2 linked regions of the Saccharothrix violaceirubra genome follow. The protein of the gene in region 2 interacts with the protein of the main gene of each other region in a pairwise test. Links are inferred from orthologs where the notes say so. Each region holds a gene or a part of one and is shown on either strand. Other genes may lie near its edges. The genes, in order: rlmN and ftsZ.

Evidence for each region.
Region 1: the proteins of ftsZ (region 2) and rlmN interact in binary tests that used the Escherichia coli proteins (3 or more experiments, as listed by UniProt). The link is inferred for Saccharothrix violaceirubra from one-to-one orthologs.

What each region holds. Positions count from the first base shown.
Region 1 is NZ_JACHJS010000001.1:1,275,024-1,278,232, forward strand. Bases 292-3,185 are described here. They hold rlmN (dual-specificity RNA methyltransferase RlmN), read left to right. Parts: upstream 292-1,132; coding sequence 1,133-2,239; downstream 2,240-3,185. Other genes in these bases: F4559_RS06545 (class I SAM-dependent methyltransferase), read left to right, coding at 292-430; F4559_RS06550 (PadR family transcriptional regulator), read right to left, coding at 382-1,026; F4559_RS06560 (beta-class carbonic anhydrase), read right to left, coding at 2,274-2,762; F4559_RS06565 (DUF2631 domain-containing protein), read right to left, coding at 2,917-3,171. Also shown: more of F4559_RS06545, read left to right, coding at 1-291.
Region 2 is NZ_JACHJS010000001.1:1,431,721-1,434,897, forward strand. The notes cover bases 234-3,095. They hold ftsZ (cell division protein FtsZ), read left to right. Parts: upstream 234-937; coding sequence 938-2,254; downstream 2,255-3,095. Other genes in these bases: F4559_RS07260 (DinB family protein), read left to right, coding at 234-730; pgeF (peptidoglycan editing factor PgeF), read left to right, coding at 2,478-3,095. In the rest of the region: F4559_RS07255 (cell division protein FtsQ/DivIB), read left to right, coding at 1-152; more of F4559_RS07260, read left to right, coding at 218-233; more of pgeF, read left to right, coding at 3,096-3,177. UniProt on the Escherichia coli protein: Essential cell division protein that forms a contractile ring structure (Z ring) at the future cell division site. The regulation of the ring assembly controls the timing and the location of cell division.

The sequences.
Region 1 (3,209 bases), 160 kb from region 2 along the record:
GGTACACGCACGCACCGCGTACTTCTTCGGTCCTGGGTGCGAGCCGGGGATACGTGAGGCGGACCGCGTGCTCCGACCCGGTGGCGTGCTCGCGATCGTCGACCTCGACGGGCTCGCGGAGCCGTACGGTCCGTGGCTTTGCGCGGACGAGCCGCGATACGACCCACGTGTCGTCGAAGCGTTCTTCGACACGGAGGGCTTTACGTTGACACGCGTGCGCGCGTTGTGGCGCTTCGAACGCCGTGCGGAGCTGGAGTCCGTTTTGCGGATCGAGTTCTCGTCGAAGGTGGCCGAGCGCGCGATCGCCCGCACGCCCGGCCTGTCGTTCGAAGTGGGCTACCGCGTGCACACCCGGGTGAAGCCGACGGGTCTGCTGCGCGGTCAGTCGTCCGTGTCCTCCTCGACGTCGATCTCACCGAGGATCGCGTAGAGCTGGCGGCGGGCCTCGTTGACGATCTCGATCGCCCGCGTCTTCTGCTCACGCGTGCCGGCGTGAGCCATCTGCCGCAACGCGGACGCGAGGTGGCCCGACGCGGTGTGCAGCTTCATGGCGTGGTCGTCGATGTCGTCGGTGACCTGCTGCCACGGCGGCGCGCCCTCGAACTTGGCCGCCTCGGCCCGGCCGGTCTCCGTGAGGGAGAACAGCTTCTTGCCGCCCGCCTCCTCGCTGGAGGAGACCAGTCCCTCGTCGGCCAGCAGCTGCAGCGTCGGGTAGACCGAGCCGGGGCTGGGCCGCCAGAGGCCGTCGGTGCGGCGACCGATCTCCTGGATCATCTCGTAGCCGTGCATCTCGCGTTCCGCGAGCAGTGCGAGCACGGCGACGCGCACGTTGCCCTTGCGCTGACGTCCGCCGCGTCGTCCGCCCCGCCCCGGACCGCCTCGGCCGAAGAACTCCGGTGGTTCCGGCGGCTGGGGCGGCATCGGCGGGCGGAACGGCCCGAAGCCGCCGCCGAAGCCACCGCGGGGATCGCCGAAGCCGCGGTCGCGGTGGTGACGTCGCTGGGGCCTGTCGAAGTGGGAGAACATCGTTCACTCCTGTCGTCGATCGGTTGTGACAGGTCGACGATATATCGGAATGTATCGCGATGCAACGGTCAATCAGGTCGGGGCGACGTGGGACACTGGAGCGGCCATGACTGCGCTCCCTCTTGTCTTCGACGCGCCCAAGCGCGGCCTGCCGCCGCGCCACCTCGCCGACCTCACCGCCGACCAGCGCCGGGAGGCCGTCGCCGCGCTCGGCGAGAAGCCGTTCCGCGCCGCGCAGCTGTCGAACCACTACTTCGGCCGCCTGGCCGTCGACCCCGACGAGATGACCGACATCCCGGCCGCGAGCCGGTCGCGCCTGGTCGCCGACCTGATGCCGACCCTGTGGACCGAGTTGCGCAGCGTCGAGGCCGACGGCGGCACGACCCGCAAGACGCTGCTGCGCGCCCACGACGGCACGCTGGTCGAGAGCGTCCTCATGCGCTACCCCGACCGGGCCACGCTGTGCATCTCCAGCCAGGCCGGCTGCGGCATGGCGTGCCCGTTCTGCGCCACCGGCCAGGCCGGGCTGACCCGCAACCTGTCCACCGCCGAGATCGTGGACCAGGTGCGGCGGGGCGCGGCGGCCATGCGTGACGGCGAACTGCCCGGCGGCCCCGGCCGACTGTCGAACATCGTGTTCATGGGCATGGGCGAGCCGCTGGCCAACTACAAGCGCGTGGTCGAGGCCGTGCACCGCATCTGCGACCCGGCGCCGGCGGGCCTGGGCATCTCGCAGCGGTCGGTGACCGTGTCGACAGTCGGCCTCGTGCCCGCGATCCGCAAGCTCACCGACGAGGGTCTCCAGGTCCGGCTGGCGGTGTCGCTGCACACCCCGGACGACGAGTTGCGCGACACGCTCGTGCCGGTCAACACGCGGTGGAAGGTCGCCGAGGTCCTGGAGGCCGCGCGCGGCTACGCCGACAAGACCGGACGTCGGGTGTCGATCGAGTACGCCCTGATCCGCGACATCAACGACCAGGGTTGGCGTGCCGACCTGCTCGGCAAGGTGCTGCGCAAGCACCTCGGGCAGCTCGTGCACGTGAACGTGATCCCGCTGAACCCCACGCCGGGGTCGAAGTGGGACGCCTCGCCCAAGCCGGTCGAACGCGAGTTCGTCCGCCGGGTCGAGGCGCAGGGCGTGGCGTGCACCGTGCGGGACACGCGCGGCCAGGAGATCGCAGCCGCCTGCGGGCAGCTGGCCGCCGAGGGGTGAGGGCGGGCCTCACGCGGGCCCGCCCGTCACAGGGTCAGACGACCTCGTTGAGCTTTCCGGTCGCGACGTCGAACACGAAGCCGCGCACGGAGTCCTTCACCGGCACGAACGGGTTGTCGCGGATGCGCTTGATCGACTGGCGCACGTCCTCGTCCAGGTCGGGGAACGCCTCGGCGGCCCACGAGGGCTTGATGCCGAGTTCGTCCTGGATCGACCGCTTGAACTGGTCGTCGGTGAACGTCAGCATGCCGCAGTCGGTGTGGTGGATCAGGATGATCTCGCGGGTGCCGAGCAGGCGCTGGCTGATGGCCAGCGACCGGATCTCGTCCTCGGTCACCACGCCGCCCGCGTTGCGGATGACGTGCGCCTCGCCCTCGTTCAACCCGAGGATGCGGTACACGTCGAGGCGCGCGTCCATGCACGCGACGACCGCGACGTGCTTGGCCGGCGGCAGCGGGAGCGGCCCGCTGAACTGCTCGGCGTAGGCGGCGTTGTTCGCCAGAAGCTCGTCCGTGACGGACATGGCGTTGGTCCTGTTCTGAAGTGACGACGGGAGGTGCGCGCGCGGCACTGAGCCAATCGACCCATGCGCATGCGCGCAACCGACGTCCGACAGTTGGGACCGGGCTGACCCGAACGGGCGAATGTGGACATCCGCCCGTATCTCCGGGACAGAACTACTTGCGGCGCCACGACGTGCGGCTGCGCACCTGCTCCCAGATGAGCAGGATCGCCATGCCGCCGCCGAACGCGACGATGTACAGGTCTTCGGTCCGCCCGTGGTGGTTGCCGATCAGCAGGCTGAACGTGGCCAGCACCGACAGCCAGCCCGCGATCCGGATGCCCTTGGGGAACGTGCCGTGCCAGCCCCACGCGGCGGACGGCTCGTCGTGGGTGTCGACCGCCGGACGCGGCTCAGAGGACGAGGACACAGCGCACGACCTTCCTGCTCCCGATCACTTTCGAAGAC
Region 2 (3,177 bases):
CCGACGTGACACTCCACCTCACCGAAGGGCGCGAGGCCAGGTGGGGCACGGTCGACGACACACCGCGCAAAGCCGACGTGCTCCTGGTCCTGCTGACCAGGAAGGGCTCGGTGTTCGACGTGACAAGCCCCGAACTGCCGACCGTGTCGTGATTCACAGCGCGTACCGGTGGGTTAATCCGATCGTGTTCGTCCCAGCGCGCGGACATACTGCCGCCATGACTTCAGAAGTGATCGACGACCGGGTCGAGGTACCGTTCACCGGCTCGGAAAAAGAGCTGCTCAGCGCCTTTCTGGACTACCTGCGCGGCACGATCGCGCTCAAGTGCGCGGGCCTGTCCGAAGAGGATGCGCGGCGCGTCGTGCTGCCGTCACCGCTGACCACGGCGGCCGGGATCGTGAAGCACCTGCGCTGGGTGGAGAACTACTGGTTTCGGGTGGCCCTGGCCGGGGAACCAAGCAGCGCGCCGTATACGCGCGAAGACCCGGACGCCGACTGGAGGGTCGAGCCGGGCGAGACGATCTCCGGTTTGCTCGCCGACTACGCTGCGGAGTGCACGGCCAGTCGTTCGTACGTCGACGGAGTGGAACTCGACCACGAGGTCCCGTTCCGCGGCGACCGACGGCTTTCCGTGCGCTGGGTGTTGATCCACATGATCGAGGAGACGGGTCGGCACGCGGGACACCTGGACGCGGTGCGCGAACTGCTCGACGGGACGACCGGCGAGTAGACCTCGCTCACCCGGTCGGGACAAGACACGGCGTGGCTGCTGGACCAAGGCATTCCCGATGCATAACGTCCAGCAGGAACATACGGGGTTGACATAACTCTGCACCTCTGGTGAAGGGTTTCAATCCGGGTGGAGATCCGTCCGGGCTGTGACACCGGTGGTCATCCACTCCAGCACCAGCACGGACACGATCAGGAAGGCGGCCCGATGACGCCCCCGCACAACTACCTCGCGGTGATAAAGGTCGTCGGCATCGGCGGCGGCGGCGTGAACGCCGTCAACCGGATGATCGAGGTCGGGCTCAAGGGCGTCGAGTTCATCGCGGTGAACACCGACGCGCAGGCGTTGCTGATGTCCGACGCCGACGTGAAGCTCGACATCGGCCGTGAACTGACCCGCGGCCTGGGCGCGGGCGCGAACCCCGAGGTCGGCCACAAGGCCGCGGAGGACCACCGCGAGGAGATCGAGGAGGTCCTCAAGGGGGCCGACATGGTCTTCGTGACGGCGGGCGAGGGCGGCGGCACGGGTACCGGCGGCGCGCCGGTCGTCGCGTCGATCGCGCGCAAGCTCGGCGCGCTGACCATCGGTGTGGTCACCAGGCCGTTCTCGTTCGAGGGCAAGCGCCGGGCCAAGCAGGCCGAAGAGGGCATCCAGGCGCTGCGCAACGAGTGCGACACGCTCATCGTCATCCCCAACGACCGGCTGCTCCAGCTCGGCGACATCGGCGTCTCGTTGATGGACGCCTTCCGCTCGGCGGACGAGGTGCTGCTGTCCGGTGTCCAGGGCATCACCGACCTGATCACCACGCCCGGTCTGATCAACCTGGACTTCGCCGATGTCAAGTCGGTCATGTCCGGCGCCGGTTCGGCGTTGATGGGCATCGGTTCGGCGCGCGGTGAGGGACGGGCCGTGCAAGCCGCCCAGAAGGCGATCAACTCGCCGCTGCTGGAGGCGTCCATGGAGGGTGCGCACGGCGTGCTGCTGTCGATCGCGGGCGGGTCGGACCTCGGCCTGTTCGAGATCAACGAGTCGGCGTCGCTGGTGCAGGAGGCCGCGCACCCGGACGCCAACATCATCTTCGGTACGGTGATCGACGACTCGCTCGGCGACGAGGTCCGGGTCACGGTCATCGCGGCGGGGTTCGACAGCGGCGGACCGACGCACAAGAAGCTCGAACCCCAGGCGCTGTCGTCGCCGCCCCGGGGGACACCGATGGTGTCCGGGCAGGCGGGTCACGTCAACCCGAACCCGGCACCGCCGGTCGAGCAGGCGGTGCCGCAGCGTCCGATCGTCCCGCCGCAGCCGCAGCACTCCCAGCCGGCGCAACCGCAGCACCAGCCGCAGCACGCCCAGGGCAACGGCGGGTACGGCACGTCGTCCACGGTGCCGCAGTCGGTACCCCAGCCGGTGCACCGGACGCTGCCCACGTCGTTGCCGACCTCGGGCACGTTGCCCAGCCGTGCGGTGCCCGTGACCGACGATCCGGACGACGAGGTCGACGTTCCGCCGTTCATGCGTCGCTGACCGCCCACCGCGCACGTCCGTGCGCGGTGGCGCGGCACGGTCGTGCGCTCGGGGAGCGATCCACGTGGCCGGGACCGTGTGTGGTCGTGTGTCTGTTTCTGTCGCGCTGCCGTGTACACAAACGCGTTTGTGTACACGGGGGGTGCGACGAACGCGTTTCGGTACCCGTGCCGTGTCCACTCCGGCGACGGGGTCGTGCCGCGGTGCGTGGCAGGCTGTCCACGTGCAGATCCGTCGTGTGGTGACCACCAGGGAAGGTGGGGCCTCGCGTCCCCCCTTCGACACGTTCAACCTCGGCGACCACGTCGGTGACGACACCGACGCCGTCGCGGCCAACCGCCGGCGACTGGCCGAGGGGATCGGACTCGCGCCCGACCGGCTCGTGTGGATGGAACAGGTGCACGGACGCACGGTCGGTGTCGTCGACGGTCCACGCGCCCGCGCGGTGGAGGCGACCGACGCGCTGGTCACCGATCAGGTCGGGCTTGGTCTGGTCGTCCTGGTCGCCGATTGCGTCCCCGTCCTGCTCGGCGACCCGGTCGCGGGAGTGGTCGGTGCGGTGCACGCCGGCCGGGTCGGCGCACGGGTCGGCGTCGTCACCGCCGCGCTCGACGCGATGGAGGGACTCGGCGCGGTACGTGAACGGATCGAGGTGCTGTTGGGGCCCGCGGTCTGCGGCGCGTGTTACGAGGTGCCCTTCGACATGCGTGCCGACGTCGACAAGCACCTGCCCGGCAGTGCGGCCAAGACCCGGGCCGGGAAGCCGGCGCTCGACCTGCGCGCGGGCATCTGGCAGCAGCTCGCCGATTCCGGGGTGACCCGCGTCGGCGTCGACCCGAGGTGCACCGTCGAGGAACGCACGCTGTTCAGCCATCGACGCGATCCCGGTACCGGGCGCTTCGCCGGCGTCGTCTGGGTGGACG